Regions from separate parts of the Bradyrhizobium sp. CCGUVB1N3 genome, predicted to be linked through region 1. Evidence: riboswitches for the same ligand, from Rfam matches in the RefSeq annotation. Region 1 holds a riboswitch; each other region holds the start of a gene.
What was found. Region 1 has a riboswitch for cobalamin ahead of NLM33_RS11005 (TonB-dependent siderophore receptor). Riboswitches for the same ligand answer to the same signal wherever they lie in the genome.
Positions count from the first base shown of each region.

Region 1 (10,498 bases):
CGCGAAATGGCTTTGTCAGGAATTCGATTGCGCCGCCCTTCATCGCCTGAACGGACATCGGGATATCGGCATGGCCGGTGATGAAGATGATCGGCAACTGCCGCTTGCCGGTGCCGAGCTCGCGCTGCAGCTCGAGTCCGCTCTGTCCGGGGAGACGCACATCGAGCACCAGGCAGGTCGGTCCTTCCGGTCGCCCCGCATCCAGAAACTCGCTGACCGAACCCATCAGGCTGACCCGGAATCCCGCCGACCGCAGCAGATTTCCAAGCGATTGCCTTATGCTCGGATCGTCGTCGATCACGACCACTGTCGCGGGTTGATCCTTGTCCTTGGGCTCCGTCACAAGCGTACCCTGACACGAGCTTCGACCGAGGAGTGTAGCGGGCACCCCATGACGAGGGAAGCGCTCGATCAGCCCGCATTGCCCTCCGTCCCCGACGTTCAGGTCGAATAGGCTGAACCATTCAGCACGCTCGGCTATGCCATTGTATATCTAGCGAAGCGAAACGAATTCAGTAAGTTAGTAGCATGAGCAGCGAAACCGCATCACTTGTCTTCCCGGCGCTCGGCGTTACGATGCTGATGGCCGCGATCGTCCTGCTCGCCGGCGTGTAGCCCGCCTCAACGGGCGCGCCTTCTGACGGACGCCGAGCGCGGGCAGCGTCGGCACTCGTTAAGCAAACTTGGCGCACGACCGTCGCTCTGCTACGAGCCATCACCCGCTGCATTGCACCGAAACCCGCCCGGCGTATCAGCCCTCGAACCGTTCCACCAGAAAATCGATGAACAGACGCACCTTGAGTGCGAGATGGCGCGTCGGCGGATAGAGCGCGTAGAGCGCCAGCGGCGGCGCATGATAGTCATCGAGACAGGTCCGCAGGCGCCCCGTCTGCAATGCGTCCTCGCCGATGAAGACCGGAAGCAAGGCGATCCCCCGCGCGGCGACCGCGGCATCGCGCAGCACTTCGGCATTGTTGACGCATAGCGTCCAGGACGGCTGGATCCAGTGATCGCCATCCTTGCCCGACAGCTTCCATTGATTGCCGGTGGAGAGGAATCCGTAAGTGAGGCAGTTGTGATCGCGCAAATCGTTGGGATGCGTTGGCACGCCGTGCCTTTGGAAGTAGTCGGGTGAGGCACAGATCACACGGGCGATCGGCACGATCTTGCGCGCGATCAGGCTCGACGACTCCAGGTCGGCAATGCGCAAGGTGACATCGAGGCCGTCCTGGAGCGGATCGACATTCTCGTCGCTCAGCACGAGCTGGATGCGAAGCTCCGGATAGCGCTGCATGAACTCGGCGATTGCCGGTCCGAGCCGAAGCGTACCGAACGACATCGGCGCATTGACCCGCAGCAATCCGCGCGGTGCCGCCTGCGACTGGGTGACGGCCTGGTCCGCGGCCTCGAGCTCGCCGATGATCCCGAGCACGCGCTCGAAATAGGCCTGGCCGTTTTCGGTCGGGCTGACGCGGCGCGTGGTGCGGTTTAACAGCTGCACGCCTAGCTCGTCCTCGAGCTCGCCGACATATTTGCTCACCGCGGAGCGCGACAGGCGCAGCGCCCGGCCCGCTTCGGAAAAGCTGCCGAGTTCGACCACCTTCGCGAAGGTCCGCAGGCTTGCCAGCTTGTCCATTCCGATCACCGTCCGATTGTCTCCGATTCATAGACAGTGATGCCATGAATGGCCAGATTGTCTTTGAAATGGGGCAGAACAATATTTCCGGCATGACGAGCCGACAGGCTCACAGGCAATGGAGACAAGCTATGGCCGGCCTTCACCACGTCACCGCGATTTCCGGTAACCCGCTGCGGAACCTGAAGTTCTATCGAGATCTTCTGGGCCTGCGGCTGGTCAAGAAGACCGTGAATTTCGACGATCCCGGCACCTATCACTTCTATTATGGCGACGAGAGCGGCACGCCCGGCACCATCCTCACCTTCTTCCCCTGGGAGCATGCGGCACCGGGCCGGGGCGGCGTCGGCCAGACCCAGCAAACCGCCTTCCGCGTGCCGGCGCGCTCGATCGGCTACTGGACCCATCGCTTCATCGAGAAGGGTGTCGCGCACGAGGCGCTGGAGAAGCGCTTTGGCGAGAGCGTGCTCTCCTTCACCGACCCTGATGGCATGAGCCTCGCTTTGGTCGGCGTCCCCGGTGCCGAGAACGAGCCCGCCTGGAGCAGTAGTGACGTCCCGGCCGAGCACGCGATCCGCGGCTTTCACGGCGTGACACTGCTGCTCGATGATGCGGCGAAGACCGGCGCCATCCTGACCAATGTGCTCGGCTTCGAGGCCGCCGGCCGCGAAGGTTCGATCAGCCGCTATCGTTCGCCGAACGCAGTCGGCGGCATCGTCGATATCTACGAGGCCAAGGGCTTTCTGCCCGGCCGCATGGGTCGCGGCTCCGTGCATCATATCGCCTTCCGCGCCGCCGACGATGCGAGTGAAGCGGAGATGGCGCGCAAGCTCGTGAATGAGCACGGCATGCAGCCGACCGAACAGAAGGACCGCAACTACTTCCGCTCGATCTACTTCCGCGAGCCCGGCGGCATCCTGTTCGAGATCGCGACCGACATTCCGGGCTTTGCCGTGGACGAGCCGCTCGCAACGTTGGGCGAGGCGTTGAAGCTGCCGCCCTTCCTGGAGCCGCACCGCAAGGACATCGAAGGCGTGCTGGCCCCGTTGGACGATGCAGAGGCGGCGTGATGAGCAAGCTCTCTTTCATCCACCGCTTCGAGAAGGGCACGCGGCGCGATCTCGCGCCGCTGCTGCTCCTGCACGGTACCGGCGGCGACGAGAACGATCTGATCCCACTTGGCCGCATGGTCGCCCCCGACCGCGCGCTGCTATCGGTGCGCGGTCAGGTGCTCGAAGGCGGCGCACCGCGCTTCTTCCGGCGACTTGCCGAGGGCGTGTTCGACGAGGCGGACGTCGTGCGCCGCTCACATGAGCTCGCCGACTTCATCGATGCCGCGCGCAAGGCGTACGAGGTCGCGGCACCAGTAGCGCTCGGCTATTCCAACGGCGCCAACATCGCAGCCGCCATGCTGCTGCTTCGGCCGCAAACCCTGCGCGGTGCCCTGCTGTTGCGCGCAATGGCACCGCTGGCAGAGCCTCCGCAAGCTGACCTCGCCGGCAAGTCGGTGCTGCTGCTCTCCGGCCAGCATGATCCGATCGTTCCGCCCGGCAATATCGAGGGCCTTGCCAAGACTCTCGCCACGTCAGGCGCGCGCGTGGAGGTCCGCGTCTTGCCGGTCGGCCATCAACTCTCCCAGCTCGACGTCAATCTGACGCGCGAATGGCTGGCGGAGGAGGGATTGTCCGACGGCTCACGCCGCAACGAAGTCGCGAGCGCGTGAGGTCTGTCACGGCCGCAACATCCCGGCGCCGATTGTGTAACGCAATCGGCGCCAGCCGATGACAATGCCGGTGAGTGAGAACAGGAAGCCCAGGGCACACAAGCCGACGATCAAGATGCTGCGCGCATGCGGATGCTTCAGCAGGATAGGCAAATCCAGCGTGTGCAGCGCGCCGTACAGCCAGCGATAAGCCCGTCGCGACCGATCCAGTCGTTGCAGCGTCACCCCGCTTGCACCGTCGATGTCGAACCAGACGTCGCCGCATCTCGTGCGATAGACGGGACCACCTGGCTGCACAGATGATGCCGGGTAGTCATCGTTCCCCTGGACGAGCGATGGACGGCCGCACCCGGTCGCAAGGCGCTCCGTCAGTCCAATGATGTCGCGTGGGGTTAGAAATGCCGATGGGTCATCCGATGCTGCGCCGCCTGCCCTGAACAGGATCTGCTGGTCGAGACCGACGCGATCCCGCCGATACAATCTCCCATTGAAAGCGAACCATTCGACCTCGCGGGCGGACGGCGAGACCAGCGGCCAGTTCACCTCTGCCAGCGTGCGCCAGTCAGGCACGGCAGCGGCGATGTCCGCCTCGACCTGCGTCAACTGCCCGCGCGAGAACAGGCGCCCATGGTCCATGGACAGCCAGCCGCTGAAGATCCAGGTCACCACGAAAGTTGTCGCCAGCAGTCCGATGACGTGATGCAGGGCATGCCATCCGAGATAGGGTGAGCGCATTCGCCCTTCCCGAACCCTGATCCGCGCGATGCCAAGTGCTGCGCCAAGCACGGCTGCGATCAATGCGAGCAGAGAGAGGCTCCAGACCACCCCATCCCACAGCGACCAGTTGCGCCTCAGCACAGTCGGATAGATCCAGTGCACGACGCTGCCGACGAGATTCCACCCGCGCTCACGTCGCCTCGTATCCAACACGATCTCGCCCGTGACCGACGACACGTAGAGCTCCGTCCCATCGGCGTCGTCGAGTGCCACGCGGAACAACGGCCGATGCCGGTCGAAGCCGTTGGGCACGCTCCATTGATCGTACTCGGCAAGCGCGACGACTGACGCGCGGGCAACAGCAAGCCCGCGCCGGCGCGCGTGATCGATCGCGATGGCAAGTGCAACGTCCGGCGACGTCACGGCGGCGTCGGTGCCGTCCGTTGTGCGGATCGCTCGCAACCGCGACGCCCGCGCGACGACGTAGACGGGACCGTCGCTCCGCCGGATCAGCCGCACGCGAGCGGTGTCAGACAGTCCGCTCGCTACGACGGCGTCCGATGGCCCGATCGCCGTGCCCATATTTCCTAATGGTGCGAGACCCTCGAAGCGCTCCGCTTCACTGAGCGAGAGAAACGGAACGAAGTGCATCACGATCCCGCTTGCGAACCACATCGCAAACAGGAGGCAGAATGCGATCCCGAGCCAGCGGTGCAACAGGATCATCGCGCCCAGCATGCTATCAGTGCCTCACCACTTGAATGCGGCGGAGATCTCGTAGGTGCGCGGTGCGCCCAACAGGACCTGGTCGGGGTAGAACGGATCGCCCCAGATCGCATAGCGTTTGTCGGTGATGTTGCGCACGCGGAACGTCAGGCGCGTCTGCTCGACGGCGGAGAACACCGATTTCGGGATGTCGACGAAGGCGTAGACGTCCGCGATCGTGTAGGCGTTCAGCGTCACCGTGTTTGCATCGGTATTGTAGCGATCGCCGACGTGACGTCCGACGACACCGAGCTCCACCGGCCAAGACATGAAGAAAGGCGTGAAGAACCGGTAGGATGCGCCGGCATTGGCGACGATGCGCGGCACGTTCGGCGGCGTATTGCCAGAGAACGAGCCGCCGGCGAAGTCGTAGTTGGCATAGCGCGCGTCGACATAGGCGATATTGCCCCACAGCCGCAGGGCGTCCGTCACGCGCACGGCACCGGCGAGCTCAACGCCCTTGGACTCCTGCCGCCCGGCAATGTTGAGCTGCATGCCGCCGGCGGCTGCGTAGACGTTCTTGCGCAGGATGTCGTAGACCGAGAACGACCACTCAGCCCTGTTGTCCCAGAACAGATGCTTGACGCCGGTCTCATAGGTGCGTGAGGTCGTCAGATCGAGAGGTTGGGTGGGCGCGAGTAGGAAGATGTTGTTGGCCGAGACATCGGCGCCGGTCGCGTACTGGCTGAAGAAGGTCAGGCCGGGCACCGCTTCCCAGGTGTAGCCGATGCGGCCGGTCACCGGCGCCCAGTCTTTCGAGAACGGGAAGCCCGCCTTCTCCAGACCGCTGACGTTGGTCGAATTGCGGTCGAGCCCGATATGCTCGACACGCAGCCCGCCGATCAGCGCGAAGTTTCGGGTGATCTTCAGCCGATCCTCGAATGACAGCGCCTCGTTGTCGATCCGCGCCGTCTGCTGCTGCGTCGTGAGCAGGCCATAATAACCACGCGCGGGATCGACCAACGTAACGAGATCATGCGGGAAATTCGCGGCGCCCGGCCGGACGAAATCGAGATCGCTGGCGGCAAAGGTCGTCACCAAGCGATTGTCAAACCCTGCGATATTCGTATCCCAGGTCAGATCGGTGATGTTGCCGACCAGCCGCTGGCTGTGCGCGACATAGAAGCGCTCGCGATCGACCAGGTTCGAATTGGCGTTGAACGCCTCGACCTCGTTGTTGAACCAACTACGTTCCGCGCCATAGCCGTAGGCCTGGCTCTTCAGGGTCAAGCCTTGTGCGAGCTTGAGCTCGAAGCCGCCGCGCAGCCACACCTCCTGCGCCACGTTGCGATTGTCGAGCACATTGTAGTTGGTGTTGAAGGTGCGGTCGTCGATCGTGACGGGACCGAGATTCGACCCATTGTAGTTCGAGACGTAGCTGCCGGAGACAATGCCGGTCGTGGCATGCGACCCGCTATAGGCGACCGGCACCAGCGGCACACCCCAATAGGCCTTGGAGCGATCCTCCCGGTACTCGATCGCGCCCCAGATCTTGAGATTGTCGGAGATGCGGTAGTTGAGCTGGCCCGACACGTCGAGCGTTTTAGTGTTGGTATCGTCGGCAAACCCGTTGAGCGAGGAGCGGCTGACGTCGAAGCGGTAGTCGAGGCCCTGCACATTGGTGCTGCCGCCGGAGCCGTAATAGCTGCGGAACGAGTTGAGGGAGTCGTACGAAAAGAATGCCTCGTTCTGGACCGGTCCGGTGTGCGGCTGCTTGGTCACGAGATTGACCGCGCCGCCGGTGGCGCCCTCGCCCGACATCAGCGACGCCGGCCCTTTCACAAATTCGATCGCCGAGAGATTGGCCGTGTCCATGATGCGCGACGTCATGTTCTGCGGGCCGATATTGATGCCATTGTAGAGAATGTTGATCTGGCTGTTGGTGAAGCCGCACATCGAGAAAGCCGAGGGCTCGGCCGGGTTGTCGCCGGCCGTCACGCCGACCGCGCCTTGGGCGACATCCGAAACGGTCCGGTAGCCCTGCTCGCGGATCGTCTTGGCCGAGATCACCTCGATGGTCGCGGGCACCTCGCGCACGGTCAGCCCCAGGCGCGAGGCGCTTTCGGCCACCACATTGGTGTTTAGCGGCGTCTGCGCCGCGTTTTGTGCGACGGGCTTTTGCGCCGGCGCGGCGGTTGCTGCTCTCTTCGGCGCCGCACGGCGGGTGCCCTGCCCGTCACGGCTGGTTACCGGCTTGCGGTTCTGGCCGCCCTGCGGGGCGACCTCGATCGGCGGCAATTGTTCGCGGGTCGCTTGCGCCAAGGCTGCGGGGATATCGAAGGCAAATGACGTAAGAATGCTGGACGCGAGCAGGAATTTGCGCGGGTAGACCGCACGGACGGAAGACATGGTTCGAACCTCGGTATGACGTCAGTGGCACGTCACAGCGAACCAAGTCTCAACCTTCAGCGCGTTTCTCGCCTCCGGCAAAGCCAAATGTCTGTACTCCCCGACCGACATCTTCGCGTGTGACCACGGCTGACGGCAGGTCTCCTGGCTCGCGGGTCGTGACCTCTTCGCCGCCTTCCCGGGACCGAGAGCCCAGTGGCTTGTGGCGAAGGATTCACCGCTTACAGTTGCGGGGGCAGCCGCGGCATTGGGGAAAATCCCCGCACCGCATTCCCTTTTCATCCCCGGATGGGGAAACCGTCACGAGCATCTAGGATTAAGTCCGGCACGGAGTCAATGTGAAGAGGTGCGGCGTTCTTGTCGCAGCGGAGCAAACGTCTGTGGAGATGTTGAATGGAAGGAGACACCTTCCTCTGGTTGGTCAGACACGCGGTCGTCGACGGCGTCGCGGGAACGATCCACGCGTTGGACGCGCCGGCCGATCTCGGCGACCGGACGCGATTGGACGCGCTACGACGGCGCCTGCCGCAGGAGGCCGCGAGCTACGCGAGCCCGGCGCGACGGACCGTCGATACGGCGCGCGCACTCGGACTTGATCCGATTCTCGTGCCCGCCTTCAGCGAGCAGGATTTTGGCGAATGGACCGGACGACGCCACGATGATCTCGCCGCTGCGGACGCTGAGGCCTATGCCGAATTCTGGGCAGATCCGGCCGGCTCAAAGCCCCCGGGCGGCGAAAGCTTTGAAGATCAGATCGCCAGAACCCGCGAGGGCCTCTGCCACATCGAAAGAGGATCAGCGATCCTGATCGTCCATTCCGGCACCATCCGCGCCGCGCTGTGCGTCGCGCTCGACCTCGCGCCACGGGCAGCGCTGCGCTTTGCGATCGATCCGCTCTCGCTCACCCGCATCGACCGGCTGGCAGCCGGCTGGCGCGTCGTCTCGGTCAATCAAACGATCGCTTGAGCCCTATCAAGCCGGACGATCCGGAACATTGGCCTGCGCGAATGTCGCCATGCCATTGTGCAGGGCGCAGGCAAGCCGCACCAGCGGCAGCGCGATCGCGGCACCCGATCCCTCCCCGAGCCTGAGATCGAGGCTGACCAGCGGCTGAACGTTGAGCGCACGAAGCACCAGGCGATGGCCCTGCTCCGCCGACTGGTGCGACGGCAGCAGGAACGGCTGGCATGACGGATTGAGGCGCATGGCCGCCAGCGCGGCAACCGACACGATGAAGCCGTCGATCAGCGTTGGGATGCGCCGCTGCGCCGCCGCGATGATCGCGCCACAGATCGCCGCGATTTCGAGGCCGCCGACCGTGCGGAGCGTTTGCTCGGGCGATGCACTCGCCTTCGTCAGGCCATGCCGCGCAAGCGCAGCGTCGATCACGCGCGCCTTGCGTGCACGCCCGGCGGCATCGACACCGGTGCCGCTGCCGGCGATCTCGTCGGCGCTCACGCCAAGCAGGCTCGCCGCGATCGCCGCCGACGTCGTGGTATTGCCGATGCCCATCTCGCCGAGGATGAGGAGATCAGGCTGCTTCGCCGCCGCGCGCGCCACCGCGCGCTGTCCGCATTCGAACGCAAATGCCAGCTCCGCCGGCTCCAGCGCAGCTTCCACGCTGAAATCGCGGGTGCCGCAGCGCGGCTTGTCCGCGACGATCCCCGCGACCTCCGACTGCGCCAGCGAGCCGGCATCGACGACCTCGAGACTTGAGCCCAGTTCACGCGCCAGCACCGAGATCGCAGCGCCGCCCGCTGCGAAGTTCGACATCATCGCGATCGTGACTTCCTGCGGATAGGCCGAGACACCCTGGGCAACGATGCCGTGATCGCCGGCAAACACGATGATCGGCACGCGCGCGGCGCGCGGCTGCTCCGTCTCCTGCAGACCCGCAAGGTCGATCGCGACCTGCTCGAGCCGGCCGAGCGCGCCAGTCGGCTTGGTCAATTGCGCCTGCCGCGCCACCGCGGCCTCGCGGTGCGCGGTGGAGATACCCGGGCATTTCTCGTAGACCCAATTGGGGAGCATGTCGTCCTCCGTTCACACGACCGCGGTCGCGTCACGCACTGCGTTTGAGAATGTAGCTGTCCATGATCCAGCCGTGCCGTTCGCGCGCCTCCTGGCGTAGCGCGACGATGCGCGGGCCGATCTCGGCCAACGCACCCGACATGACGACCTGGTCGGGCATGCCGAGATAGGCGCCCCACCAGATCTGCAGGCCTTCCGGATCGAGCGACTGAAACGCCGTGCCGCCGTCGAGCATCACCACCACGGTGTCGGCGCCTTGCGGCCAGCCGCCTTCGCGCAGTCGCCGCCCTGTCGTCACCAGGAAAGGCTCGCCGATATCGTTCAGCGGCAGCGCATGCGCCGCGCATAGCGCCTGGATCGAGGTGATGCCGGGGACGACTTCGATCGCGGGCGAAGGATCAAGCCGTCGCGCGATCCGCAAAGAGGAGTCATAGAGCGACGGATCGCCCCAGATCAGCAGCGCAACGCGGCCATCACGTCCGAGATGGGCCGCGATCGCCTCCGACCACGTCGCCGCGACCGCATCATGCCAGTCATCGACGCCCTTGCGGTAGTCGGCCTCGCCGGCGTCACGCACCGGCAGGTCGAACTCCGCGATACGCGTCTCTTTGCTGGTGAGCACATCGGCGCAAATCATCCGCCGCAGGTCGGCGAGATCGGACTTCTGCGTCCCCTTGCGCGGAATCAGGACAAGGTCGGCCGCGTTGATGGCACGGATCGCGGCGAGCGTGAGCTGCTCGGGATCGCCGCAACCGATACCTATCAGGGAGAGCGTGAGCATCACGAGTGTGAAGGGCGACCATGACGGCCGCCCTTCAAATCATCCCTGCGCCGCGTTGTGCAGGCGCGGGGTGACGAGGCCGGGCGCGGTAACGCCGCGCAGCGACTTCGCCAGCGCCAGCACCGCGAGATCGGCGAGCGGCTCGATCACGATGACCAGCGCATAGGATGCGGCAAAGGTCGCGATGTTGGCGAGGTTCGCAGCACCAAAGCCCGCGCCGTAGATGGCCCAGAACGCAACCCAGGCGATGATGCCGGACTGATACGCCGTCGAGAGCGCCAGCGCCTGACGATACTGCAGGTCGACATAGGCCGTGTTGCGGGGAATGATGCGGGTCGCGAGCGCCTGGATGGCGAACAGCGGCACCAGCAGCGTGGTGACGTTCATGCCGTATTGCGGCAGGTCGGTCGGCACGAAGAACAGGCCTTGCAGCAACAGGCCGAGCGCCAGTCCCAAGGCCGCCGGCGCTGCGCCGAACAGCAGGAACAAGGTCGAA
Region 1 covers NZ_JANADR010000001.1:2,303,001-2,313,498, forward strand. The annotation lists gene NLM33_RS10980 (response regulator transcription factor) at 1-343, opposite strand, end outside; gene NLM33_RS10985 (LysR family transcriptional regulator) at 752-1,636, opposite strand; gene NLM33_RS10990 (ring-cleaving dioxygenase) at 1,768-2,706, shown strand; gene NLM33_RS10995 (alpha/beta hydrolase) at 2,706-3,359, shown strand; gene NLM33_RS11000 (PepSY domain-containing protein) at 3,366-4,814, opposite strand; gene NLM33_RS11005 (TonB-dependent siderophore receptor) at 4,827-7,190, opposite strand; cobalamin riboswitch at 7,307-7,507, opposite strand; gene NLM33_RS11010 (histidine phosphatase family protein) at 7,584-8,156, shown strand; gene cobT (nicotinate-nucleotide--dimethylbenzimidazole phosphoribosyltransferase) at 8,163-9,221, opposite strand; gene cobF (precorrin-6A synthase (deacetylating)) at 9,253-10,002, opposite strand; gene NLM33_RS11025 (energy-coupling factor ABC transporter permease) at 10,042-10,498, opposite strand, start outside.

Region 2 (10,498 bases), 5.7 Mb from region 1:
GCTGGGTCATGGTAGCCGCAAGCGACGAAAACATGTGGCCAAGGCTTGCCATCCTCATTGGGCGGTCAGACTGGGCGATAGACGTCTCGCTGAGATCTACGGAAGCTCGCCGCGGCATTGAAGACGAAATAGAGAGGGCCATCGAAGCCTGGACGACTACCCGCGATGCGGATCAGGCTATGTCAGAGTTGCAGGCGGAACGAATTGCGGCCGGCGTGGCCCGACAGCCAACCGACCTGCTCAAGGACCCACATCTCAGGTCGCGCGCATTTCTACAGGATATCGAACGTGCCTTCATTGGCTTGCACCCACAGCCCTCAATACCGATCCGCGACGGCCCACTGCCCTTTGCGATCCGCACGGCGGCGCCAACGCTCGGAGAGCACAACACCGATATCCTATCAGAACTTCTCGGGCTTTCCGACACGGAGATCGCGCAATTGGCGTTGGAAGGCATCATCGGGACGTCGATGGTCTCCGAGAGAAACTAGCAAAAGCAAACGACCTGTCGTGAACCTGGTAGATCGCCCGCCGATTTCGTTTCCGAAGTCTTATGAAAAGGCAAAAGGCACAGCATGCCAGGGGCGGATAGTCGTCGACGTGACCTCGACCGGAGACTGAATGCGAGTTTTATGCAGGGGCGACACCTGATCCCAACCTGTAACAAGGTCGCTCCTGAATCTCTTGCTCTGAGCCTTACGCGCCGCTTATCGACTGCGGGAGTTGGACCAATGCATCCGATGCGTATTGCCCCAAAAAGCTTTTCGCGCCAATTTCGTGTTCGCAGGATTTGAAGCGGGCGACGACATCTCGTTCTGACCGCAGGCACGCCTGCGCGATGACCAGCGATCGAGCCGAGCTATGTCCTTACGATCTAATGGTCTGGCAATTGGCCCAGCTCTTGCTCCACGTCCTACCGCCACCGTGAAGCTCCGCCGTCGGAATTATCCGCCGTAGAGCATTCCGATGCGAGATGCTTTCAGTGTGTCAAACGACTGGTGAATCGAAAGCGTGACCTCACTCATCAGTGAAGGCTGGATTCACATCGCTATGCGGCTTCGGACGCTATCTCGCCTCAAGCACATGGGAGGGAGAATGGCATGACCGACGCTAATGCGACCGACACGGAACTCTCGCCCGACCGGGACTTCGCAGTCCGTCGACGACTATTCTTTCTCGAGGTGAGCACCAACCGTATTCAAGCGATGAATCCGGATGGTTCCGGTAGAAAGGTTATTGTCGCCGATTGTCAGCCTCCTGACGGAATCGCCATCGATGTCGGCAATAGTCACATCTATTGGACCAACATGGGGTCCGGTGTCGCCGTCAACGATGGTTCGATCGAGCGCGCAAATATCGATGGAAGCGCTCGCAAAGTCATCGTTCCGCCCGGCGTCACGTTCACACCGAAGCAGATCCAGATCGATCGGAGAGGCGGCAAGCTCTACTGGTGTGACCGCGAAGGGATGCAGGTTATGCGGTGCAATCTCGACGGCTCTGAGATAGAGACGCTGATCGAGGCAGGCTGCGGTGACATGGACCGGCGCGACCCGACCAGGTGGTGCATCGGCGTCACGATCGACACCGAGCGCCGCAAAATCTACTGGTCGCAAAAAGGTCCTGACAATGCCGGCCGGGGCCGTATCTTCCGCGCCGACATTGACATCCCCAGGGGTGAACACCCGGCAAACCGCTCCGACATCGAGGTGCTGTTCAATGGCTTGCCGGAACCGATTCACCTTGAATTCGATCTGGCGAACCGCGTGCTCTATTGGACCGACCGCGGTGATCCTCCGCGTGGCAACACAGTCAATCGCGCGCGTGTCGACATAAGGACGGAGCCTGAGATCCTGATCACGCACCTGATGGAGGGTATCGGCATCGCGCTCGACGTTGCCGGCAACCAGATGTTCATCACAGACCTCGCCGGTTCGATCTATTCCGCCGATCTCGATGGAAAGAACAAACGCAATCTCCTTTGGTCTCAGGGAAATTTCACCGGCATCGGGTATGCCGAAATATAACCATCGAGGAATTGAAATGACCGGAAACAAGCCGGTTTCGACCACGCGCCGTCGTCGGCACCAACCTGTTGGCACGAGCTGGACGGCGCTGTTTGCCACAAGAGCACAGATCGTCGCAAACGCCATGGCACTGAAGGCAGAAGGCACGCCGAGGCAGTTCGCGGCGTCCGACGCCCAAGCGGTTGGGCCTCGCGTCCGAAGCGCCGCTCTCGACCCGCAAAGTTCGCGACCTCACCCGCATAAGGTGCCGACGGCACCGTTCTCGTCCGGAACAACGAGCCCGAACGGCTCAAACGACCGGGATGAACGCCAGGTGTTGGAGGCTTCGACTTGCCGCAGAGGTCACTTGCCTGGACGTCTAGCATCAAAGCGTTCTTGAGCGAAGTGGTCAGATCCGCCCATAAGTGACTTCAGCAGTCGATGTCAGGAGACGAAGTATGAACTTTGAGCGCAAGGTCATTGTCACGATTGCGCCAACGGGAGGCGTGGTGAAAAAAGCTCAAAACCCGCACCTTCCGACCCAGCCCAGCGAGATCGCCGAGGATGTGTACAGGTGCTACGATGCGGGCGCATCTATTGTGGCATTGCATGCGCGCAGGCAGGACGATGGCGCGACCTGTAGTTCGGAGATCTACCAGGACATCAACTCCCGGATCCTGACAAAGTGCGGCATCATCATCAATAACAGCACGGGCGGGGGCATCGATGGAGATATGGTGCGATCCATAGGGCCCGGGCTCGATGAGGTTATATTCGAACAGCGTCTAAAAGGCTTCGAAGCCGGCGCTGACATGGCGACATTTGGCGCTCATACCGTTCTGGCCAGCTTTGGTGGCCGTGAGATTGTCGTTAACACCTCGCCCAGCCGCTGCAACATCATGGCAAAACGATTCCAAAAGACGGGCATCAAGCCTGAATGGGAATGTTTCTCACTTGCTCATCTTCTCCAAGATCCGATACGCCTTATCAATAAAGGGTTCGACAAGCCGCCCTATTGGATCAATTTCGTTCTTGGCGCCGATCGCGGAATCCAGGGGGGATTGCCGTACACTCCGCAGATTCTCGACATGCTCATCGGGAATCTTCCAAAAGGAGCGATGTTTTGCGTTAGCGGGGTCGGTCGAGCTCAGTTGCTGGCAACCACTCATGCGGTGCTCGCCGGCGGCCACGTTCGCGTCGGACTCGAAGACAATCTGTACCTCGAGCCGGGTATACTTGCCACTAACGTGCGGCTTGTCGAAAGAGCGGTAAGAATTATCCGAGAACTCGGGTACGAGCCCGCCACCGCAGTGGAAGCGCGCACGATGCTCGGGCTTGCGCCACCCAAATAGTCCGGTATCGACAGTTTCCCAATCGGAAGATGACTCGTTGATCCGATGAGCGGCTCTCGACAGGTCCAGAGCATGAGCGCCAATCGTGCAAAGTGTTGTTGATCTTTGAAAATGAGCGATCGGCCACCTGTGGCAAAGATCCTCAAGTTTCAGCCTGGTATCGCCGCGCAGCTTCGGTCCTCGAAAAAGGACGTGTCGTCGGCGTCAATTTGTAGGAGCAGAACGAGTGGTAGTCTCCGTTGCTGCCCAATGTCATGCCAACCATGAGGCGAGCTCTAACCTGGTCGCGAGCGCTGTTGCCAAAAACACGCGGCGGCTGGTGCCACTTTTGGGTCTTGCCTATCTCTTCAACAACCTTGACCGGACCAGCGTCGGCATCGCTGCACTGCAGATGAACGAAGCCATTGGCTTGAGCGCCTCACAATTCGGCTGGGGCGCGGGGATCCTTTTCTTTGGTTACTGCATGCTGGAAGTTCCCAGCAACATGATGATGTATCGTTTCGGCGCGCGCCGCTGGCTCGCCCGCATCATGGTGACCTGGGGCCTTGCAGCCGCGGCGACGGCGTTCGCCGTTGGACCATACAGTTTCTACGTGATCCGCTTCCTTCTGGGTGTGTTTGAAGCAGGCTTCTTCCCCGGCGCCATTTGGTACATCTCAATTTGGTTTCCGGCGCGAACCCGAACGGGCGTTCTTGCCTGGTTCATGGCTGCAACACCGCTGTCCGCGTTGATCGGCAATCCAGTCTCGGCTTTGCTATTAGAAATGGACGGGGTGTGGAGACTGGCCGGCTGGCGGTGGATGTTTTTGATCGAAGGCCTACCGGCCTGCCTGCTCGGGGTTCTATGCCTCGTCCTGCTTGCCGACACGCCGGACAAGGCCTCGTGGCTGACGCCCACCGAGCGTGATGCGTTGCTGAACGAGCTCGCAACGGAGAAGGACAAGAAGGTCAAAAAGGATCTCTGGGCCGCGATGAAGGACGTCCGCGTGCTCAAGTTGACGGGCATCACTTTCGCGTTTACGGTCGGTTCTTATGGGATCGGCGTCTGGCTCCCCCTGATGCTAAAGAGCCACAACTTGAACAACACGCAGGTCGGTTGGCTCTCGGCCGTGCCCTATCTCTTTGTTACGATTGGCATGTTGTACTGGGCGCGCCGTGTCGATCGTAAGGGGTACAGGATCTACAACCTGATCGCCGCATTGATGCTTGGCGCGACCGGACTTGTCGTTTCGGTGATGCTCACCTCGCTCGTGTCGGCGCTCACATGCATGACGCTTGCTCTGATCGGCACGATCTCCGCGTGGACAATCCTCTACACGATGCCGCAGAGTTTCCTTGTCGGCGCTGCTGCTGCCGGAGGCATCGCATTCATCAATTCTATTGGTGCCTTTGGCGCCTTCGTCGGTCCGTACATTGTTGGCGTTCTGAAGGATGCGACGGGATCCTTTGATATCGGTATGATCGCAATGGCATTCATCCTGGTTGTTGCAACCGGCATCGCCAGCAGCCTTAGACCGGTGGCTACGTATGGTGATGACTTTCCTTTCTGAGCGGGCCGCCTGAGTAGAGGCCCCTCCAACCAATCGTTAAGCCGCAGCGTAGCGTCTGCTGAACGACCGATTGGAAATCGCTGCTGCTTCTCACGTCGTCTGAAACGGTCCTCACCGGGCTCCTTGCAGATGCAATTGGCCGCGCCCGCGCATCTCGCTGCCAAGTGACCCAGCGAGGCTGCAATGGGCGCGACCGGCTCACTCAGCGGAAATGCGAGTTGTCGGAGTTCCTCCATTGAAGCGAATGCATTTGATCCAGAAACGGATCGGCATTCCGCCAAATGAACGCAACTCTAACTACCGAGCTCACGCATCAAGACGCCTTGCGAAGTTCGCGTGCCGCCGCGACCATGTTGACGAGCGCCGGACGGACCTCCTCCCATTTGCGGGTCTTCAGGCCGCAATCAGGATTGATCCAGAGCTGCGAGTCCGACAGACGTTGGCGGGCCAAGGCGATGAGATCTCCGATCTCAGTGGCTTCGGGAACGCGCGGCGAGTGGATGTCATAGACGCCGGGGCCGATGTCGTTGGGGTATTTGAAGGCCGTGAACGCATCGAGCAGCTCCATCTTCGAACGCGACGTCTCGATCGAGATGACATCTGCGTCCATCGCGGCAATTGCATCGATGATGGCGTTGAACTCCGAATAGCACATGTGGGTGTGGATCTGCGTCGCATCTGCGACGCCGCAGGAGCAGATGTGGAAGCTTTCCACTGCCCAGTCGAGATAGGCCTTCCAGTCGGATCGGCGCAGCGGCAAGCCTTCGCGTAGCGCGGCCTCGTCGATCTGGATCATGGTCGCGCCGGCCTTTTCGAGGTCGCCGACCTCGTCGCGGATCGCAAGCGCGATCTGGCGGCAGGTCTCGCTGCGCGGTACGTCATCGCGGACGAATGACCAGTTCAGGATCGTCACCGGCCCGGTGAGCATTGCTTTCATCGGTTTCTTGGTCAGCGATTGCGCGTAGCGCCACCATTCGACAGTCATGGGCTTCGGTCGCGAGACATCGCCGAACAGAACCGGCGGGCGAACGTAACGCGAGCCGTAGGACTGCACCCAGCCGTGTTGGGTGAACACGAAGCCGGAGAGCTGCTCGCCGAAATACTGCACCATGTCGTTGCGCTCGAATTCGCCATGCACGAGCACGTCGAGGCCGATGTCTTCCTGCCACTGCACCGTACGGGCCGTCTCCGCCTTGAGGAATTGCTCGTATTGCGCGTCCGTCAGTTTGCCCTTGGCATGAGCAGCGCGAGCGTTGCGAACGTCGGCGGTCTGCGGGAACGAGCCGATCGTCGTCGTCGGAAAGGCCGGCAGACCAAAGCGCTTGCGCTGGACCTCTGCGCGGTTGGCAAAGGCGCTGGTACGGCGGCGCATCGTGTCGTCGATCGCTGCCATTCTCGGTGCAACGATCGCGTCGTGGATTTTCGGGGAGGTCTCGCGCGCCGTCGCCACCAGATCGGATGCGGCCAGGGCGGCTGCGACACTCGCCTCGCCTGCGAGCGCCTTCGCAAGGACCGTGAGCTCGCCGATCTTCTGCACCGAGAAGGCAAGCCAGCTCTTCACGTCCGGATCGAGATCGGTCTCGAGCTCAAGATCGATTGGGACATGCAGGAGCGAGCAGGAGGGCGCGAGCTGCACGCGATCCCTGCCGAACGTTGCAATGACGGGTTTGAACCGCTCGATCAATGCCGATAGGTCTGAACGCCACACGTTGCGGCCATCGATGACGCCGAGCGAAACCACGAGGTCCGCGCGGGCGCCGCATTCAATCTGGCTCAATTGTTGGGGAGCGCGGATAAGATCGACGTGCAGTCCAGCCACAGGCAGCTCCAGAGCGGTCGCCAGGTTGTCGCCGATCGCCCCGAAATAGGTGGCCAGCATGATCTTGATGTCAGGTACCTCCTTGGCGAGACACCCATAAGCCCGCTGAAGCGCATTCCGCGTGGTCTCGTCGAGATCAAGCACCAGACACGGCTCGTCAAGCTGGACCCACTCGGCTCCGCGTTTCGCCAGCTCCTTGAGAACCTCGACATAGACTGGCAGGAGACTATCGAGCAGCGAGATCGGATCAAACGCCAGATCAGCGCTCTTGCCGAGCTTCAGGAAGGTGACCGGTCCAACCAGAACCGGACGCGTTTGATAGCCAAGGGCTTTCGCCTCCTCATATTCCTCGATCGGCTTTCGGGAGGAGAGCCTGAAGGTCTGACCTTTATAGAATTCGGGCACCATGTAATGGTAGTTGGTATCGAACCACTTGGTCATCTCCTGCGCGGCGGACCCGCCGGCGTCATTGGGGTGACTGCTATTTGCTTCATGCTCCCCGCCTTGAGAGCCGCGCGCCATGGCGAAATAGGTCTTCAGCGGGACCGGACCTGCCTCCCAGCCATACGCCTCGGGAATGGCGCCCACCATGACGCTCGTGTCGAGAACCTGATCATAGAGTGAAAAGTCATTTGAGGGGATGACGGTGACGCCAAGCGAGTGCTGGCGCGCCCAGTTGGCGACACGAAGTCCGGCCGCAGCTTCAAGAAGCTGCCGGCTGCTGATCTTGCCGGCCCAGTAGCCTTCGAGTGCCAATTTGAGTTCGCGGCGTGGCCCGATACGTGGCGTGCCGAGAGTTGCGACAGGAAGTGAGAGAAGAGACATAGCTTTAACCCCATTATGGTGGGGGCAAAGGCCATGGCGGACGCGGGCAGGAGGGGCTGCGAAAGCGCCTGCTGCTTGGCGTACCACCGGACACCCCGCCCGTGGACGTTTATGTTGTCGGGGCAGGTCTCCTGGCTCGCGGGTCATCGTCTGCATCCGGCCTTCCCGAAGCATCTGCTTCAGTGACACGTATGGATGCGGACTCGCCGCTTACAGTTGCGGGGGCAGCGCCGGCATTACTTCAATCCTGAACGGATCGTGAGTGCACCGGCTTCCCTCTTAGCTCCAGATCGAGCGAGACCTGGAGAACCTCGACGCCTTCGATTTATCTGCAACCGGGGCGGTACGTCAACCTCTGAGGAGGACCACCTTTTCTGCGGCATGCTGCCGCGAATACGGCCTCAACAATGGAGGTCACTCCAAACGAACAGCTTGACGACGGGGTGCAAAACCAAATTTTGACCAGCGCCCCTGACGGCCATTGTTGTCGATAGGCTTGGCAGCCCTGTCCTTCCGATCTCAAGCGTTCTCATGTCCTTATCCAACGCCATGAGTTTCTTGTTCGTTCGGCACAGGGCGGCAATTTCTGCATCGATCGTCCAGCGAAGTCTAAACCTTTGCGCTCCGGTCAACTACCAATGTTAGCAATTGATCGAACCGGCAGATCGGTCAATCATGGAATGAAAGACCGTCACATAGGCCACACCTCACCTGTCGCAGACCCCGTTAAGAGCGCACGAGGGTGGCTTGTCGCCGTCACCGTGGAGTTTGACGGACCCGCTATGCGGTCCAGCAATTTGGCGTTCGACAGCCCCTATCGCAACCGAGCAGCTGGTCTGGCGAACAAGCCGCGAATTTGGAGAGTGCCGCTATGATTGCAACGGGCCTGTCGGATAATGTCATTCCTCGCGCCGACATCGTCAAACGCGCAGCGCGCATCGGAGCGGAAATCCGAAACATCAAGCTGTCGGGCGATCTACCGGACCAGACGATCGCCGCAATCAACGAGCTGCTGCTCGAGAACAAGGTGATCTTTTTTCGCGACCAGGGTCATCTCGACGACGCCGAAGCAGGAGCGCTTTGCTCTTCGTTTCGGAAGTCCGGCATGTCATCCGACGCTCGGTGCCATTAAGGGGACGGCGTCGATTATCGAGCTTGATTCGGTCCGCGCCGGCAGCCGGGCCGACCTGTGGCACACCGATGGGACCTTCGTCGATGGCTACCCTAAGATTGCGGTGCTGCGAGGCGTTGTGATGCCACCGTTCGGTGGCGATACGGTCTGGTCAAACACCGTCACAGCCTACCTCGACTTGGCACCGCCGCTGCAACGGCTTGCGGACAAGCTCTGGGCCGTTCACAGCAACGCCTTCGACTACGCAATAATGCCCCGCGCCAGCGAGCTCGACAAGAAGCACTTGGACGAAGTCTTCACCAAAACGATCTATCAGACTGAGCATCCAGTCGTGCGCGTCCACCCCGAGACTGGCGAACGCACGCTGCTCCTCGGCGCCCTGGTGCAACGTTTTGTTGGCATCCCGAAATACGACGGCCAGAAGCTGTTTGATCTGTTTCAGTCTCATATCACGGCGCTCGAAAACACCGTGCGCTGGAGTTGGAAGGAAGGTGATGTGGCGATGTGGGACAATCGCGCCACACAACACTACGCGGTGAACGATTACGGCGATCAGCATCGGGTCGTTCGTCGCGCCACCGTCGCTGGCGAGGTACCCGTCAGCATCGATGGTCAGAACAGCGTAACGCGCATCAAGAGAGCAAAAGAGCCGGCCGCGAAGGTCGCCTAGCCGGCCCACAGGATTGACCGCGGTCCGGCCGATGCAAACTCTGCCTTTGTCACCCATCCCTGTATGCAGCATCGGCAGCTCGACGATGTCATTGAAAGCCATCGTGCCAGCTCTTAACCCAAGAGCGGCATGGATTCCCGGAGAGGTCGCATCGGGTTGATGGAGCTGCGTAGACCTGCAATGGACGAACCGCAAGAACGCGGGTTTTGTCGCGTCAGCACAGGCGCTCTTCATTCGAAAGAATGTCCTCCTTTAGGTTCCTGCGCGTCTCTCGATCGGTTTTCTCCCGCGTATTGGCCTCGACACTTGCCGAGCCGCCGCGCCTTCTGAACCAGAGTCAGCACGTTTCGTTGGTCTTGGGCGAGCTCGAATGCCGTCCAATCCCATAGCTATGGCTATTCAGTAGATTGAAGATGGGTCGTCTATCCGCGCAAATCTATCGCGCATCAGCAAAACCGGCTTGCCGCTCTGCAAGCGCTTCCGCGGTGGTCGATCCCATGTCTTTGCGAAGCACGCTATGAGCGGGAAAGCCAACCTCTTCCAGCAGACGATCCGACGACTTCGTGGCGACCACGCCAAGAGCGTGCTTTGCGCGTCTCAGTGTCTGTAACGAGCCGACGTCCTGAAATGGTTTTTGCATCCACCTCTCGGAGCGGAATGCCTGGAGAAGCGAATATTCAATCGAACGCGCTGTCCGTTGGAAATTGAGCACGCGAATCGATAAGCAGCGCCTTACCCCCGGTCACCTGCCAACCTTGGCAATTGATGCAGCCGGCGGGCACATGGCAATCGTGCGTCAACGAGAGTGGTGCCCCTCACGTCAAGGAAGTCGGGATGCGATATGGATCTGGCCGCAGCAACGACGGGCCTGATGAATCTGCTGTCTCGTCATCTGCAGCTATGGGGTCTACTTCTACTGCAATCTCTCTCGTTTCATGGAAGGCGAGAGCAAACTGTCTTGCGCGGTCGTCAAGCACTCAGGCGTCAAAGGTCTCGTGGCTTCGCTCTCGTCAGTTGCTTTGTCTCGCGGCTCGCGCGCTGAAGACGAAAGTTCCTGAAGCGAGCGCGCAGAGATGGTTTGCTGTTGCACTGTCTCTCGCCGCGAGTACCGTCGGGGGAGCGGCGGGAGCACAAGCTGCCAACGAGCC
Region 2 covers NZ_JANADR010000001.1:8,047,076-8,057,573, forward strand. The annotation lists gene NLM33_RS38145 (CoA transferase) at 1-491, shown strand, start outside; gene NLM33_RS38150 (3-hydroxyacyl-CoA dehydrogenase) at 1,101-2,024, shown strand; gene NLM33_RS38155 (3-keto-5-aminohexanoate cleavage protein) at 2,462-3,355, shown strand; gene NLM33_RS38160 (MFS transporter) at 3,582-4,904, shown strand; gene metE (5-methyltetrahydropteroyltriglutamate--homocysteine S-methyltransferase) at 5,218-7,548, opposite strand; cobalamin riboswitch at 7,652-7,877, opposite strand; partial or broken gene NLM33_RS38170 (TauD/TfdA dioxygenase family protein) at 8,420-9,350, shown strand.
Region 2: linked by a shared signal. The riboswitch ahead of metE (5-methyltetrahydropteroyltriglutamate--homocysteine S-methyltransferase) and the one ahead of NLM33_RS11005 (TonB-dependent siderophore receptor) in region 1 are both predicted to bind cobalamin.

Region 3 (10,498 bases), 6.4 Mb from region 1:
GTCCTTCCAGGGACATCTCGACTTCATGGCCTTACGGCGTCCAACCTTGCAGGCCGAATGACACTTTTAAGCCGTCCGTGCGTCCCCCGCAGGACTACTCGGCCGCGCGGCTCAAAGCGCAGCTTCATGGAGATTATGACCAGTGAACAGGCTTTCGAGAACGCTGTTGCGGTGCTCCGAGAATGGTCTGAGGTTCAGACTGAAATGAGCGTCGCACTTGCCACCATCGCGGAGATTGAAGCGAGAAGGACGCGTTCAGAACAGACGATCTCTTCATCGGTTGGCTCCGACGATCACTCAAAGAGGCCTGCAGCTAATACCGGAAATGAATCGGCAGGGATTCCCAAAGCGGCACGATCCGGATTCAGGGGACAAGGATCGGATTATCTATCTATATACGGCCGAAGGCCTCCCACACCCCGTCTTCGCCGTCCCAGCTGCCGCGGCTCGCTGCCTTGGAGTACTCCGTGGCGCGCTGCTCGAAAAAATTTGCGTGCTCGATGCCATTGAGACTCTCGACAAGCCACGGCAGCGGATGCGCCTTGACTTGGATGAAGCTGCTCTCCTTAGCCTCGAAGAATCCGAAGACCGGAGCAATCCGGAGCTGGGTCAGTCGCCAGTCGGCGACATAGCGGACGTAGGCGTGGATCTGCTCAGGGCACATGCCCTCGATCTTGCCTAGACCAAAGGCGAGATCGACGAAGCTCTCCTCCAGCTTCACCATGGTCTTGGCGACGTCGACAACGTCGTCGCGGACGGTGCGCGTCACCGCCCCGGTTTCGCAGTGCCATTCGTGAAATAGCTTAATGATCCCCTCGCAGTGGAGACTCTCGTCGCGCACTGACCAGCTTATTATTTGTCCCATGCCGTTCATCTTATTATGGCGCGGGAAGTTGAGCAGCATGGCGAAGCTCGCGAACAACGCCATGCCTTCGGTGAAGGCTCCGAACATCGCCAGGGTGCGAGCAACATCGGCCACGGTGTCAACGCCGAACTCGTGCATGTAGTCCGCCTTGGCGCGCATCTCCGCATAGCCGCGGAACGCCTCGAACTCGGTATTGGGCATGCCGAGTGTCTTGAGCAGTAGAGCATATGCGTCGATGTGGACCGTCTCCATGTTGGTAAAGGCCGCCATCATCATCTGAACGGTGAGCGGCTGAAAGATCGGAATGTAGCGCTTGAGATAGTTGTCACCGACCTCAATGTCCGATTGGGTGAAGAAACGGAAGATCTGGGTGAGCAGCGCGCGCTCGTTGGCGGTGACGCGGTCCGACGCCCAATCCTTCAGGTCGGCCCCGAGCGGCACTTCCTCGCCCATCCAGTGGGTCTGCTGCTGGCGCTTCCAGAACTCGTAAGCCCAGGCGTAGCGATCGACGTCATAGCTGCCGGTCGAGTCGAGGAGGCCGACGCGCCCTTTGCCGATCAGTGTGCGAGGATCGACGGACGAGAGATCGATCACTGACATGCGAGGCACTCCTCATAGTCCGTGCGCTGCGGCGGCTGCAGCGGCGCGGCCTTATCGCGGTCGGCGATCTTGCCGGCGAACGCCGCGCGCGAGATCGATTTTGATCGGCAGTAGTAGAGGCTCTTCACCCCGCGCTTCCATGCCGTCCAGTGCAACATGTGGAGGTCCCACTTATCCACGTCGGCCGGCAGATAGAGGTTGATCGACTGGCTCTGGCAGATGAACGCGGCGCGGTCGGCGGCAAGCTCGACGATCCAGCGCTGGTCGATCTCGAAGGCGGTGCGAAAGATCGCTTTTTCGTGCTCCGACAGGATGTCGAGATGGGCGACCGACCCCTCGTGCGCAATGATCGACTGCCAGGTCGCCAAAGTGTCGGCGCCTTTGGCGGACAACACCTTGGCGAGATGCGGATTACGCACCGAGATGGCACCGGACAACGTCTTGTGGGTGTAGATGTTGGCCGGGATCGGCTCGGTGCAGGCGCTGGTGCCGCCGCAGATGATGCTGATCGAGGCGGTCGGCGCGATCGCGATCTTGTGGCTGAAGCGCGCCATCACGCCGCATTCCAGCGCATCCGGGCAAGGGCCTCGCTCGCGAGCGAGCGCCACGGATGCCGCGTCGGCATCGCGACGGATTTTTCGGAACATGCTGAGATTGAACGACTTGGCCAGGACGCTCTCCATCGGAATGCCCCTGGCCTGGAGAAACGAGTGGAAGCCCATCACGCCGAGGCCGACGGAGCGCTCGCGCAGGGCGGCGTAGCGGGCACGCTCCATGCGGTCCGGCGCCACCGTGATGAAGTGGGTGAGCACGTTGTCGAGGAAACGCAAGACGTCCTCGACAAAGCCCGGCTTTTCCTTCCACTGGTCCCAGGTCTCGAGGTTGAGCGACGACAGACAGCACACCGCGGTGCGCTCCTCATCGCGATGATCGATGCCGGTCGGCAACGTAATCTCGCTGCAAAGGTTGGAGGTCGAGACCTTGAGGCCGAGCTCGCGCTGGTGCTTGGGGAGCGCGCGGTTCACGGTGTCGATGAACAAGAGATAGGGCTCGCCGGTCTGCAGCCGGTTCTCAAGGATGCGTTGCCACAGCTGCCGGGCGTCGATCTCGCGGACGACCTCGTTGGTCTTCGGGCTGCGCAGAGCGAACGCGGTGCCGGCGCCCACGGCACGCATGAACTCGTCGGTGACGTTGATGCCGTGATGCAGGTTGAGGCTCTTGCGGTTGAAGTCGCCGGATGCCTTGCGGATCTCGAGGAACTCCTCGATCTCGGGATGGTGTATATCGAGATAGACCGCCGCCGAGCCGCGCCGCAACGAGCCCTGGCTGATCGCCAGCGTCAGGCCATCCATAACATGGATGAACGGAATGATGCCTGAAGTGACGCCGCCCTTCACCTTTTCGCCGATCGAGCGAACATTGCCCCAGTAGGTGCCGATGCCGCCGCCGTTCGAGGCAAGCCAGACGTTCTCGTTCCAGGTGCCGACGATGCCTTCGAGCGAATCCGACACCGAGTTAAGGAAGCACGAGATCGGTAGGCCGCGCGTGGTGCCTCCGTTGGAGAGCACTGGTGTGGCCGGCATGAACCACAGCCGAGACATCGCATCATAGAGACGTTGGGCATGCGCAACATCGTCCGCGAAGGCGCAAGCCACCCGCGCGAACATATCCTGGAGGCCCTCGCCGGCGAGCAGATAACGGTCGGTCAGCGTCAGCTTGCCGAACGACGTCAGCAGGTCGTTGCGCGACCGATCGAGCGTGAGGTCGGACGGCTTTGGCGATGGCGCGAGCGGCCAAGGCAGCGGAGCCGGCGATGGCGTCGGCACAAGACACAGCTCAGGCGCGATAGGCTTTGCCTGGGCTGGGGGCCGCACACTCGGCAGCTCAACGAGATGACCATGCTGATCGAAATCGTAAGACGGCGACATCGGCAACCCCACGATGTTTGGGGGCTGGGGCCGCGCGGACGACTTGCGGGACCGGGCAAATGTCCCCGGTTGCAAGCGCCTCATCGGACACCCCGCCCGAGGACGTTCGTTCTGTCGCGGCAGGTCTCCTGGCTCGCGGGTCGCTGCGGGCTGTCGGCCTTCCCAGCGCTGTCGCGCCAGTGACCATGATGACAACCGCTCGCCGCCTACAGTTGCGGGGGCAGCCTCGGAGTAGCCGTTGCAGGCGCACCGGGTTCCCTCTTAGCTTCCATCCAACGAAATCTGGACTGGAAGACCGTGACATACTACATATAGCGGAACTCGCCGAGATTCGTCAAGCCTTATGGGATGAGGCACTTCAGGGTTTTAAGACGCCGAGCGTAGTTGTAGCGACCAAGAAGGAATAGCGATCGTTCTTCTGTCTCGAGTACTTGCAAACGTTCTTTTGAAGCCTGATCCAGTAAACATCCCCCGGCCATTGTCGTCAAACTGAGAGGCGAGCGCTGTCAAGGTTTAACTGCTGGTCGCTCCGCTTGAGCGAGACGCGATCCATATGCATGTGGCGACTAGCTCAGGCGGCGAGCAGCACAATCTGCGCTCCCTTGACCAGAACTGCATCATGTCGACGCGCTCTCTTCTCGACCTCCAGTTCGTGGGCCGCCTCGCCATCCCGACCAGCGCCCGCGTCGAACGTCCGAACCGCTTGATCCTGAAGCTGTTTCTTCCAGGCATAAATCTGATTCACATGCACCTGGTAGCGCTGCGCCAGATCCGTCACCGTTGATTGTTCTCGCAGCGCCTCCAAGGCGATCTTTACCTTCAGCGCCGCATCGATTGTCCGTCTCGTCTTCTTCATGGTCCGCTCCGTTTATCAAAACGGAACGGCATCCGCACCACCTGAGCCGCCGGTCCAAAATCCGGAGTCCACTTCAGGAAATCAGGGGGCTGCCACTATACGCCACGAGAGATATCATCTCAGTGACCTGCGGCTCATTCCGCGGGCTTAAGTCACTCCCTTGTTGCCACTCCGCGCAGGCATTGGTGCGTAATGGCGCTGGGATGACGCGAACTCTCGTCCTGAGTCCAGAAGGCGGCGCATTCGCGGGACGCACACTTGCGCCGCGTCATAGTGCTCGACGACGTGGTGGCGGGCGCTCTGGCGCAGCCCGGCGAAGTTGGTCGGCTGCTCCAGGGCTTCAATAACCCGTCCGGCAAGCTCGTCCACTGCGAAAAATGGGACAAGCAAACCGTTCTTGCCGGAGCTGATGATTTCCCGCACGGGTGCCGTGTCAGAGCCGATCACTAGACACCCCGTACTCATCGCTTCCAACATCGACCAGGACAGCACGAAGGGATAGGTAAAATAGACGTGGGCAGATGACACCTGAAGGGCTGCAATAAAGGTTTCATACGAGACGCCGCCCATGAAATGCACACGGGACAAGTCGAGGCGATCACGCACCTCATCAAGGAACGTTGATTTCCAGGTTGTACCCGTCGGGGGGGGTAGCCCGTAGGACACGCCATTCCTGCCGATGATGATGACTTGCGCGTTCGGCCGGCGCCTCAGGATCTCCGGCAGCGCCCGCATAAAGATATGGTAGCCCCTCAGCGGCTCTAGATTGCGCGCGACAAACGTCACGACCTCGTCTGAAGGGCAAAGGTGCTGACCATTCGGTAGTATTAGGCACGCTTGGGGGTTCGGCCGCATGCGCGCCGTATCGACGCCCTCGTGGATCACGTCGATCTTGCCTTGATAATGTGGGGGAAAGGTCGATTGCTGCCATCTCGTTGGCGAGATGCCCATTTCGCAATCCTCGAGCGCGAGCAGGGTCGTCGCATTCTTCAACTGGAGCCCGACGTGGCCATCAAGTCCGGGCATCGGAAACTCCGGGTCAAACCCCATGTCGCGCCCCTCCGGCCCGTAAAAGAATTCGCAATAGAGGAGCAACCGTGCCTTTGGGAAGAACGTACGCAACGGCAGGGTCTCGCCCCATCCCGGATGGGCGAAGATCAGATCAGGCGAGAACCCCGACGTCACCAAGTTCGAAAGACTGTACAACACCTGCTCCGCGCGCCGGCAGTCAATATCGAAGCGTCGCGCAAACGCATGCGTTCTCGAAACATCAGCTTTCGGAAGTGCGTATCTGATCAATCTTACCGATGGCATCGATCTTGAAGTCGGTGCGCCGACCGCGACAAGCTCGAAGCCAGGCTCCCTGGCCAAGGCAGCCGCAATGTTGCGATACTGAGCCGGGAAATTATTGTGAACGAACAGAATCTTCATCAGGGAAGCTCTGGGCGTGGCCGCAACGTGAATAAGTGCAATGAGGAAGTGTCGGTGGCACTAATGGTCGGCCGCGAAGCCCCGCTTCTATCGGGCCGATAACGAAGTGCAAAAGTGGTCCGTTTCCATCTCGCTCATTTGGTAAGGCGCCAATTTGGATGGCTATAAAATCAAAACGTAACTGTATCAGCCCTCGGCCAGTTCCCGAAGCCTAAACTGCTGTACCACTTGTGTCCTCAAGGGTTCGAAGTCCAGGACACATTCTGCTGTTCCAGATTGAAATTCATATGACAAATGCATGACAGACGTTGGTTGTGCTCATCCGTCTTGATGGGCTGCTTACATCCATCGCAATTGTCGTGAGCCTCCTTGATGAGCACCAAACAACTCCGCGTCAACTATGGCAAAGCTGCCGTCGAAACTTGATCAGCGTCAATGACAGTGCGAATGTGATCGAGCTATTAATAGGCTTTGTCAAATGGCGGAGCGGCTCAATGTAAAACCGAACAGATGCCCACGGTATCTGTTGCCGCCGGAATGGCGGTATCGCCGTTCGCTTACGAACGCTCCCTAAAAGCGTCTCGTTCGCTGAGAGACCCTCCGTTTCTCAAATGGTTCAGGCATGATAGTCGGCAACGAACAGCAATCCTGTTAATCGGATCGGATTTGGAGGGCAATGATGGACGCTGTTGAGCAGCAGAAAGTCGTCAGTCTCGATCGGGGATTGTTCTTCGTGAGCTACGCGAGAGCGGACGATCTTGCCTTCCCGCCTCGCGTTATGGTTGTGCCGACGCAGGGACATGAGGGGCGCATGGAAATTATCATGCATCCCGATGCGAGCGAGCCATACCTTTGGGCGCCCAATTGCGGTCTGATGGTGCGCGTCAACACGCCCGGCACGTTGCAGATTCAGGTTCAGCCGATGCGAACGGGAGGATCGCGCGCGGCTATGGTTCGTATCGAACCGATTCCATCCGGCCGCGCACCACTCGTCGCGCAAAGTGAGCGCGCGGTCTTGCACGCAAATGTTGCAATGGGGGACCTCAAGGTCCTCGGCCACGTTGCAGGTCGCGGCGATGTTGTCGTCGCGCCCAACGCATGGATTGCAGGTCCAACGGCCCCTTCGCGCATCGAAGGAATTGCCCTTGACTGGCCGGAGAAGCCTGTGGGCCTCGATATTCGCTATGCGGTCCAATTCGCCAATGGCCACGCGGGCAGCGGCAAAATGGTTTCACTCGGGACTTATGCTGGCACCCGCGGACGAGCCTTGCCGATCACGGCCGTCGTGCTGGAAATCAGCGGGGTCGATGGATTCGAGTTCGTAGCGGAAGCGACGTTCCTGAACGCGGCGACTTTGCGCGCTGTCGGCAAACGGGTGGTGCTGTCGGGGCCGGCCAGCCGCGAGCCTCTGGTCGGCATTCGTATCGGCGTCAACCGAATAGCAGCAGTGGACAATGTCGTGCCCGCAAAGCCGGCACGTCAGCCAGTCGGCTCGGGCAGGGTGCGTGTTTTCCGCAGTCGAGCTCCCAAGGGAGTTCCGTCGGCTAACGAGATCGGACCACCGCATGGTTCGTGACTCGGTCACTAACGTCCCTTCGCTTGGTGGGCCTTGCGCGCATATCACGCTCGAACGCCTCGCAGCCGAGGCGCTGACCGCGCAGGACTTCGCGGCGGCGCTCAAATACGTCGATCGACGCATTCGAGTTGCGCCTCCACCAGCAGCACACTGCTTCGTTCTCCGCGCCGAGGCCGCTTGGCGGCTTGGACTTAGCGAAGCTGCCTTGGCCGACCTTGAGCAGGCGCTTGTTGTCGATCCTTCCGATGTCGGCGCCAACCGCCGGATGCTGTCGTGGGCTGCCGACGATCGGCGACGGGCCGCAGCCGCTCAACTGATGTGTCGCGAAGCCAATCCGGCCATCCTTCGAGCTGCCATCGCGGAGCTACGGCGCGCGGGGGGCCGGCATTGGGCGGCCTGCTGTGTTTTCGACAATGACGTGACCGGCTGGGTCGCTTGGACCGAGTCTCTCCCCGTCAAAATAAGCCTTGCAACCGAAGACGGCACACTGACGAGCATTCTCGAGCCCAATCCGTTTCACCCTCTGGCGAGCGCGGACGTGCTGGCGACGACCTTTTTGGTTCGACGGCCGCCGTCCGTAGCACCTCAGATCGTGACGTTGAGATGCGGCGAAGAGATCATTCAGGTCCGACGCGTGGCACCCAACCTCGCCTCGACGGTGAGCCTTCGTTCCGTTCCCCACCCTTCCACCAAGCTCGGATCGAACGTCGATCCGACCGTTATCGTTCCCGTCTATAAGGATACACGAGCAACGATCGAATGCTTCGAGAGTCTCGACAAGGCAAGGCGCCCGCTGGGATCCCGCAAGAACGCCTTTCAGGTACTCGCCATCGATGACGCCAGTCCCGAAGTGGGGCTGCGGCGTTATCTGAGCGAACTCGCTGCAGCAGGGAAGATCCGCCTTCTCGTGAACGAGGTCAATCTCGGCTTCGTCGGCGCGATCAATCAGGCGCTGAGTGAGATCTCGACGGGCGATGTCGTGCTGCTCAACTCAGACACGCTCGTCCCACCTGGCTTCGTCGATCGATTGGCTGATGCAGCACGTTCCGCACCGAATATCGGAACTGTCACTCCGCTCTCCAATAACGGCGATATCTTCTCCTTTCCAACGCCAAACGATGTCAATCCGATGCCCGGCTATGACGAGATCGTCGCGATTGATCGCATCGCAAGCATCACCAACGCGGGCAGCGCAATCGATGTCGCAAGCGGCATCGGATTCTGCCTCTATGTGACGCGCGCCTGCCTCGACAGTGTGGGCGAGTTCTCGGATAATTTTGAGCGTGGCTATCTTGAGGACGTCGATCTCTGCCTCCGCGCGCGAGCCAACGGCTTCCGCAATATTTGCGCACCGTCGGTCTATGTCGGCCATCATGGCTCGAAATCCTTTCAAGAGGAAAAGCGAGGTCTTGTGCTTCGCAATCTCGTCATTTTGGACCAGCGATTCCAGAACTACCGCCAGGAATGCCGCGCCTTTGAAATCGCCGATCCACTACGGCCAGCGCGCGCGGCGCTCGAGCGCGCGCTACCATGGCCGGCGGAGCCGTCGGTGCTGGTGCTCGCGAGCGCGCGGACCTGCCCTGCTGTAACCGATGCGCGGATACGCCATCTTCGGTTGCATGGCGAGCGCGCGATCCTCCTCCTGCGGGAGCACGACGTTCTTCATCTCAGGGCTGCCGATGGAGGTTTGCCGCAGGCCACGCGTTTGAGCCTCGCCCCAGGGGCAGATCTCGCCAGTGCCGACGAAATCCTAATGCGGTTATCACCAACACGTGTCGAGCTCCTTGAGCCGACCCCGCCGCCGCGGCTGATCGAGCTGATTCGGGGCCTAAATCTTCCGGTCCATCGCTGGCTGATATCGGATAGCATGAGCGAGATCGCTTCCCTGCCCTCCGAGACGACCCTACTTCTCGTCCCCAGCAAAGCGGCTAAGGCCTTTGCGCAAAAAAGATGGCCCAATCGCAAGACCGTCCTACATGACTGGGCCACATGCTCGCTGACATTGCCTCCGCTCTCCGCCTCAGGTAATTCTCTCGTCATCGTCCCCTCTATGCCATCGCCCGTATCCCTGCGCACGATACGAACATTGGCAGATCGTCTGAGGAGGCGCGCCCCCTGGCTACCGATCGTCATCGCCGGGGCAACGTGCGGCGATGATCGCCTGATGTCGCAGCCCAATCTCTTCGTCACGGGCGCGGTTGCTGCGGATGAACTGGGTAAGGTCCTTGCACCGTACAATCCGGGCTGGCTCCTGACTGATTTCGAGCAGCCCGCGTTCGGTCATCCTCTCGTCGAAACCACCAAACAGGCGGCACGACCGGTCGCTTATCGCGACTGGTCCGGAGGCGCGCTGAAACCCCGCAAAGGCGACCTTGCCATTGAAGCCAACGTGGACGCGGCAGGGCTTGTCGACTGCGTGGTCGACTGGATCACGCCTTTATGAGCATGTCGCGTCTCTCTCGCCCCCAGATCGAACCGTTGATCACGCCAAAGCTTGTCAGCCGCCTTGCGCTCGCGAGCGATGGCACGTTGTCCGGCTTCGTGTACTCGCCCCAGGCGCCGGAGCGCCGCTTCACCGTAGAGATTTTGCTAGACGGGCTGGTGTTCAGAACAGCCTATGCCGACGCCTTCGTTCCCGCGCTTGCTGAACAAGGACTCGAGGCGAGTTGCGGGTTCGCGATCGCGATCGAGCCAAATTTGCTTCGCGCCGCGCGCGCCCTCGAGGCGCGCCTAGCCAATCTTGACGCGCCCGTCGGCCGCCCTCTTGATCTCGCGCGTGACCACGCAAGTCTCGCTGATCTGCGCAAGACATGCGAGTTACGCTGGCTTGGCGGGCTGCATTTCGAAGGTTGGATCGACAGCGAACCCGCTCTCTTCTTGGAAGCGATTGTTGACGGAGAGGCCGTCGCGCAGGTTCACGCTACAGCTTGGACCCATAGCGGTGAACCCGCCGCACGTCGGATCGTACGCGCCTTCCATCTCCACGTTCCCCAACGTTTTGCCAACGGACGCGTTCACAGGATTTCCTTGCGCAGGGGGAACGGAGAGCCAATCCCGGCGACGACCGTGTTTGTTGCCTTTCCTGACGGTCTCACCGGAATGATCGACGCCCTTGGCGGCTATGGTGCCGAGCGTCTGCGCGGTAAGCTGTATGATCAACTCATTCCAGCTTCGCTTCCCCTCTCCGACTACGTGAATTGGCGCGATCGCTTCCCGCTGCCGGCGCCGCAGGAGAGTGGCCT
Region 3 covers NZ_JANADR010000001.1:8,741,572-8,752,069, reverse strand. The annotation lists gene NLM33_RS41345 (ribonucleotide-diphosphate reductase subunit beta) at 392-1,465, opposite strand; gene NLM33_RS41340 (ribonucleoside-diphosphate reductase subunit alpha) at 1,456-3,393, opposite strand; cobalamin riboswitch at 3,494-3,708, opposite strand; gene NLM33_RS41335 (transposase) at 3,965-4,249, opposite strand; gene NLM33_RS41330 (glycosyltransferase family 4 protein) at 4,397-5,680, opposite strand; gene NLM33_RS41325 (hypothetical protein) at 6,414-7,256, shown strand; gene NLM33_RS41320 (glycosyltransferase) at 7,246-9,699, shown strand; gene NLM33_RS41315 (glycosyltransferase) at 9,696-10,498, shown strand, end outside.
Region 3: linked by a shared signal. The riboswitch ahead of NLM33_RS41340 (ribonucleoside-diphosphate reductase subunit alpha) and the one ahead of NLM33_RS11005 (TonB-dependent siderophore receptor) in region 1 are both predicted to bind cobalamin.